2 regions of the Kitasatospora sp. NPDC058170 genome follow, and region 1 is predicted to be linked to the other one. Evidence: predicted binding sites of a transcription regulator. Region 1 holds the regulator's gene; the other holds the start of a gene.
The links. The regulator HspR, encoded in region 1, represses chaperone genes until heat shock. The targets are predictions, from matches to a motif close to TTGAGNNNNNNNNNCTCAA.

Region 2: the regulator HspR is predicted to act here: its motif matches at 1,418-1,436, upstream of lon (endopeptidase La).

The regions. Positions count from the first base shown of each region.
Region 1 covers NZ_JBHVUV010000018.1:99,936-103,596, forward strand. Annotated here, with positions in the region: gene ACFVVX_RS21195 (hypothetical protein) at 1-893, opposite strand, end outside; gene ACFVVX_RS21200 (heat shock protein transcriptional repressor HspR) at 1,104-1,610, opposite strand; gene dnaJ (molecular chaperone DnaJ) at 1,618-2,769, opposite strand; gene grpE (nucleotide exchange factor GrpE) at 2,893-3,507, opposite strand; gene dnaK (molecular chaperone DnaK) at 3,504-3,661, opposite strand, start outside.
Region 2 covers NZ_JBHVUV010000011.1:30,241-33,901, forward strand. Annotated here, with positions in the region: gene ACFVVX_RS14225 (rhomboid-like protein) at 480-1,298, shown strand; gene lon (endopeptidase La) at 1,459-3,661, shown strand, end outside.

The DNA of each region.
Region 1 (3,661 bases):
AGCGTTCGCTCGCTAATTCCGAGCCGTCGTGCGATTACCCGGTGATTGGTTCCCGACAGCAGCAGGTCGATAATCGTCTGGCGGAGCTGCGAGACGACCTGGTGTGGAATGGTGCGATCGCCGTCGAAATCCAGAGCCCTGCTCCAGTTTCGCTCGAAGACCTCCTGGGCGAGGAAATCGATGACGGCGGAGTCGTGGACGAAGGCGGCCAGGTGGTCGCCCATGACCGGTATGACGGCCAGTCGCCGATTGACGATGAGCAGTCGCGCATAGGGCTCGTCCAGGGTCCTGAATTGCCAGCCCTCTTTGGCCAGTGTCGAGACGTAATCCCTGGTGGGTTGGTGATGCCTGGTGCTGGCGTTGTAGATCGTCCGCATGGACGCCCCCTGGCGGATGATGTCCAGGTCGCGCTTCATGAACGAGGTGAGCAGCTCGGACGGCCTCGGTCCGCCCGGCTGCATGGCGAGGCCCTCGGTTATCTCGCTGGCCATGGCCTGCTGGACCCGCTGGTTAATCAGCGCCCGGCCCTGGACGTATTCGATCGGGCCGCCGCTCTGGTCGGGGTTGTGGAAGGCCTCCGCCAGCTCGTTCAGGTCCCCGGGAATTGCCACCGCGCGGGACAGCAGATCGAGCGCCTGCCGCTGCCAGGTGTGGCTCAGGCTGGCCGCGAGCTTGGCCGGGTCGGCGGCGATCAGTGAGCCGGGCTCGTCCAGGTCGGATATGAGGAGTCCGAGTTCCAGCAACTCGTCGAGCGCGTCGGCCTCGTCCGGTGTGCAGCCGCCCCGGCTGAGCCGGCCGTCCTCGCCCAGCGCCTTCAGGTAGAGCCTGCGCGCGTCGGAGGACAGTATGTGTGACCGACCGTGGTTGTTCACCAGCTGCTCTCGATCACTCACTGCGGGCTCCTTGTCGTCGACCGGACGATTCGTCAACGCGACTGAGGTCCGTTGTCTCGGGGATCCTAGACGGGAACCTCGATCCAACGCCCGGCCCGGTGAGGGCGCGGGCCTCCCGACGGCGGCCCGGAAGCAGCACTCTCTCACCAGACGCAAGCCGCCGGCACCCCCCGGACAGAGGGAACCGGCGGCACGGGCGGCGGGGGCGGGTCAGCGCTTCGGCCGCCACACCACGAGGGCGCTGGACTGGGTCGGCGGCTGGTACGGGACGAGGTCGCGGCGGTAGGAGGCGTGGACGGCGGCCTCCCGCTGCTGGAGCGCGCTGGCCGCGCCCTCCAGGGAGTCGGCGAGCTCGGCGATGCGGGACTGGAGGGCGGTGACCTGGTTCTCCAGCTCGATGATCCGCTTGATGCCGGCCAGGTTGATGCCCTCGTCCTGGGAGAGCCGCTGGACCTCGCGCAGCTGCTGGATGTCCCGGGCCGAGTAGCGCCGGCCGCGGCCGGCGGTGCGGTCGGGACAGACCAGGCCGAGGCGGTCGTACTGGCGCAGGGTCTGCGGGTGCAGGCCGGAGAGCTCGGCGGCGACCGAGATCACGTAGACCGGGGTGTCCTCGGTGAGGACGTAGTGCGGCGGCGGGGCGGCGCGCCGGGCGCGCGGGGCGCTGCCGGGGAGGCCCTCGCCGATACCGGGGCCGATGGGGCCGCTGTCGTGGATCATCTGGTCGTCACGCTCCCTTCGCCGCCCGGAACAGGGCGGCTCGCGGGTCGTCGGAGGCGGTGGCCTCGCGGTACTGCTCCAGTGCCGTCAGCGCGTCACCGGTGACCTGCTGCGGCACCACGACCTCCACGGTGACCAGGAGGTCGCCGCGGGTGCCGTCCTTGCGGGTGGCGCCCTTGCCGCGGGCCCGCAGGGTGAGGCCGTTGGCGCTGCCGGCGGGCAGCTTGAGCTTCACCGAGGGGCCGTTGAGCGTCGGTACCTCGATGGTGCCGCCGAGAGCGGCTTCGGGGAAGGTGACCGGCACCGTCACGGTCAGGTTGTCGCCCTTGCGCCCGAAGACCGGGTGCGCGTCGACGTGGACGGTGACGTAGAGGTCGCCGGACTGGCCGCCGCGCTCGCCCTGGGCGCCCTTGCCCTTGAGGCGGATCCGCTGGGCGTCCTGGACGCCGGCGGGGATCCGGACCTGCATGGTGCGGGCCGAGCTGGCCCGGCCGCTGCCGTGGCAGTCGGGGCACGGGTCGTCGACGATCATGCCCCGGCCGCGGCAGTCACGGCACGGCTCGGAGAGCGCGAAGGCGCCCTGGCCGCGGCTGACGGTGCCGGCGCCGACGCAGGTCGGACAGACCCGGGGGGTGGTGCCGGCCCGGGCACCGGTGCCGGTGCAGGTGCGGCAGGGGGCCTGACTGGTCATCCGCAGCGGGACGGTCGCGCCGTCCACCGCCTCCTCGAAGGAGAGCGTCACCTCGGTCTCGACGTCGGCGCCGCGCCGCGGCTGGGCCTGCCGGGTGCCGCCCCGGTTGAACAGGCCGCCGAAGACGTCGCCGATCCCGCCCCCGCCGCCGCCCTGGCTGCCGCTGAAGAGGTCCCCGAAGTCGAAGCTGTGGTTGCCGTTGCCGGGGCCGCCGGAGCGGAAGCCGCCGTTGGCGAACAGGGCGCGCGCCTCGTCGTACTCCTTGCGGCGCTTCTCGTCCGACAGGACGTCATAGGCCTCGGAGATGTCCTTGAACCGGTCCTCGGCCTTGACGTCGCCCTTGTTGGCGTCGGGGTGGAACTCGCGCGCCAGCTTGCGGTAGGTCTTCTTGATCTCGGTGGCGGAGGCGTCCTTGGGCACGCCGAGGACCTTGTAGTAGTCCTTCTCCACGTAGTCCTTGCCGCTCATGGCTGCCGCCACCTCCCGAGACCCATAGTCAGTGCAGTGCCACCTGCGGTGTCAATAGCGAGCGCGCCGCGGAGTCGTACGCCGTACGGGACGACGGTGTACGACTCCGCAGCGCAGGGGTGTTCAGCTGTCCGCGCCACCGTCGGCCTTGTCCGACTCCTCGGACTTCGCCGACTCGGCGTCCGGGCCGGCGGTGGTCTGGGTGCCCGGCTGGGGCTCCGCGACCGCCACCATCGCCGGGCGGATGATCCGCTCGCCGATCCGGTAGCCGGGCTGGAGGATCTGGACACAGGTGTCCTCGGTGACGTCCGAGGAGTAGCTGTGCATGAGCGCCTCGTGCATGGTCGGGTCGAAGGGCTCGCCCTCCTTGCCGAACTGCTGCAGGCCCAGCTTGGCCACGACCGTCTCCAGCGACTCGGCGACGGACTTGAAGCCGCCCGTCACCTCGCCGTGCTCGCGGGCCCGGCCGATGTCGTCCAGGACCGGGATCAGGGACTCCAGGATGTTGGAGACCGCGATCTCGCGGACCGTCAGACGGTCGCGCTCGACCCGCTTGCGGTAGTTCTGGTACTCGGCCTGGAGGCGCTGGAGGTCGGCGGTCCGCTCGGCCAGCTCGCGCTTGGCCGTGTCGTCGCCGGCGGAGTCCCCGCCCGCGGCGGCCTCCTCGGCGGCCTTGATCACGGCCTCCTCGGCGGCGGAGTCGTCGCCGGGCTCAGCACCCTGCGGCTTCTCCGTCATGCCGCACCGCCCTTGGGCTTCTCGTCGTCCACGATCTCGGCGTCGACGACGTCGTCGTCCTTGGCACCGGCGGCGTCGTCGGCCGGGGCGGAGGAGGCGGCGTCGGCGTTGGCGTAGAGCGCCTGGCCGAGCTTCTGGGCGGTGGTGGAGACCT
Region 2 (3,661 bases), on a different contig from region 1:
CCGTCGTGGACTGTGCCGGGTCCGCCGTCCCGTTCGTCGCGTGTGCGGATCAGGGGGACGGGTGTGGACCGCCCACCCCTCCCGCACACTTCGCAGCGTACGGACAACGGGTGCTTCCCGGCAGGTGGACCGGACATTTCCGGCCCGTGGAGCGGCTGTCCGGCCGCCCTCGGACCCACTCGCAAGTGGGCACGGGGCGATACCTTACCCGGCGATTTTTCACTCCGTAACGGTACGTATGCAGTTGATTTGACGCCGAGCCGCCGGTCAGGGCCGCTACTCGTGCGTAAACGGAGTGCAGGTCCGTACCAATGGCGAGCCCGGGTCGGACACCGTTTTCACGGGGTATTCCCAGCTGGCTCCCAGGACCGCGACGTACCGTGGCCACGACAAGTCGCGGGGGTGGGATTTTCGGCGCGCGCCGGTACGTTGGGCATCGGACGGGGTCCGGTGGCTGCGGGGTCTGGAGCGGAGACGGCATGGCGGAGCTGCGCAAGGGTGCGGTGCGGGCCGGGTCGTGTCCCGGGCGGCCGGACGGGCCCTCCGCGGGGCCGCCGTACGGCATGCTGCGCCACGGTCTGCGGGCCGGCGTCGCCGACTGGGTGCTGGCCCGGGTGCCGACGCCCCGGCGCAACCCCTTCGCGCTCGGCTACCTCGCGGTGGTCGGAGCCACCACCACCTTCGCCAAGCTCGCCGACCCGGACCTGGTGCTGCGCCTCCAGGAGGCGTCCAGCTCGGACGGGCACAACCTGCTCTACCACCCCGTGCGCGCGCTGCTGTTCAGCGGCTTCTGGGTCGCCGGTCCGGTCTGGATGCCGTACCTGTGGGCCTTCGCCTTCACCGTCGCGCCGCTGGAGCGCCGGGTCGGGGCGGCCCGGGCGGCCGCGGTGTTCGCGATCGGGCACGTCACGGCCACCGTGCTGTCCCAGGCGGTGGTGCTGGCCGCGGTGGCGACCGGGCGGATGGAGTCCGCGGCGCTGGACCACCTGGACATCGGCGTCAGCTACGGCGTGCTGGCGAGCCTCGGCGCGCTGGCCGGGCTGCTCCCGCCGCGCGGTCGGCTGCTGGCGCTCGCCGGGGCCGGGGCGCTGATCGCCGACCAGATCCTCACCGACCGGGACCTCGTCACCGGGGTCGGCCACCCGGTGGCGCTGCTGGCCGGGGTGGCGCTCTGGCGCTGGCTGCGCCGCGGCCCGGGCCGGCGGCTGCCGCTGCGGCGCTCCGGGGCGGCGGCCGGCGCCCAGACGGCGGCCGCCCGGGCGCCGGGCTCCGGCGCCGCCGTCCTCGACCGCGCGTAGCGCCGGTCCCGCCCTTCCCGCCGCGCGGTCGTCCGGGTGCGTTTTGACGGGCCCCGGCAGCTCCCGCCCTGTTCGCTCACGGCGAACTGATCCCCGGGAACATCCGGCGCCCGCCAAACCTTAGTCAGGTCAGCTCAACTTCGCTGACTGGGGAGAGATCATGGCATCGACGTCCACACCGCTCACCCTGCCCGTGCTGCCGCTCGACGACGAGGTCGTGCTCCCGGGCATGGTCGTCCCGCTGGACCTCAAGGACACCGAGGTACGCGCCGCCGTCGAGGCCGCGCGGGCCGCGGCCACCGGTACCGCGAAGCCCCAGGTGCTGCTGGTGCCACGGGTGGACGGCTCGTACGCGGCGGTCGGCACCCTCGCCACCGTCGAACAGGTCGGCCGGCTGGCCGACGGGGAGCCGGCCGCACTGGTCCGGGCCGTGCGCCGGGCCCGGATCGGCGTCGGCACCACCGGGCCCGGCGCCGCGCTCTGGGTGGAGACCACGCCGTTCCGGGAGTCCTCGCTCGACACTCCGGTGACGGGCCGCGCCGCCGAGCTGGTCAGGGAGTACAAGGCGCTCTCCACCCAGTGGCTGCGCAAGCGCGGCGCCTGGCAGATCGTCGACCGGGTGGCCCAGATCGAGGGCGTCGGCGAGCTGGCCGACAACATCGGCTACGCACCCTTCGCCACCGCCGAGCAGAAGCTCAAGGTGCTGCTGGAGGCGGACCAGACGGCCCGTCTGGAGTACGCGCTGACGCTGCTGCGCGACCACCTCGCCGAGGAGGAGGTCAACGACACCATCCGCAAGGACGTCGAGGAGGGCGTCGCCAAGCAGCAGAAGGAGTTCCTGCTCCGCCGCCAGCTGGAGGCCGTCCGCAAGGAGCTGGCCGAGCTGAACGGCGACCCGGCCGACGAGGAGGGCGACTACCGCGCCCGGGTCGAGGCCGCGGACCTGCCCGAGAAGGTCCGCGAGGCCGCCCTCAAGGAGGTCGACAAGCTGGAGCGCTCCTCCGACCAGTCGCCCGAGGGCTCCTGGATCCGCACCTGGCTGGACACCGTCCTGGAGCTCCCGTGGAGCGAGCGCACCGAGGACGCCTACGACATCGTCGGCGCCCGCGCGGTGCTGGACGCGGACCACGCCGGTCTCGCCGACGTCAAGGACCGCATCGTCGAGTACCTCGCGGTGCGCAAGCGCCGGGCCGACCAGGGGTTCGACCCGGTGGGCGGCGACGGGGAGGGGCGGCGCGAGGCGCTCGCCCGCAAGGGCGGCGGGCGGCGGGCGGGCGGCGCGGTGCTGGCGCTGGTCGGCCCGCCCGGCGTCGGCAAGACCTCGCTCGGCGAGTCGGTGGCCCGCGCCATGGGCCGCAAGTTCGTCCGGGTCGCGCTCGGCGGCGTCCGGGACGAGGCGGAGATCCGCGGCCACCGGCGCACCTACGTCGGAGCGCTGCCCGGCCGCCTGGTGCGGGCCATCAAGGAGGCCGGCTCGATGAACCCGGTCGTGCTGCTGGACGAGATCGACAAGGTCGGCTCCGACTACCGGGGCGATCCGGCGGCCGCGCTGCTGGAGGTGCTGGACCCGGCGCAGAACCACACCTTCCGCGACCACTACCTGGAGGTCGAGCTGGACCTCTCCGACGTGGTCTTCCTCGCCACCGCCAATGTGCTGGAGGCCATCCCCGAGCCGCTGCTCGACCGGATGGAGCTGGTCCGGCTGGACGGCTACACCGAGGACGAGAAGGTCGTCATCGCCCGGGACCACCTGCTCCCGCGCCAGCTGGAGCGGGCGGGCCTGCGCGGCGAGGAGGTCGCGGTCGACGAGGCGGCGCTGCGCCGGCTGGCCGGCGAGTACACCCGCGAGGCGGGCGTCCGGAACCTCGAACGCTCGATCGCCCGGGTGCTGCGCAAGGTCGCCGCGCAGAGCGAGCTGGGTGAGCGGAAGCTGCCCGCCGCGATCGGCGCCGACGAGCTGCGGGCCCTGATCGGCCGGCCGCACCACGTCCCGGAGGCCGCCCAGGAGCCGGCCGAGCGGCGCACCGCCGTCCCCGGGGTGGCCACCGGCCTCGCGGTGACCGGCGCCGGCGGCGACGTCCTCTACATCGAGGCCTCGCTCGCCGACGCCGAGACCGGCGGCACCGGGCTCACCCTGACCGGACAGCTGGGGGACGTCATGAAGGAGTCCGCGCACATCGCGCTCTCCTTCCTGCGCTCGCGCGGCGCCGAGCTGGAGCTGCCGGTCACCTCGCTGCGGGACCGGGGCGTGCACCTGCACGTCCCCGCCGGGGCCGTCCCCAAGGACGGGCCGAGCGCCGGCATCACCATGACGACCGCGCTGGCCTCGCTGCTCTCCGGCCGCCGGGTGCGCACCGACGTGG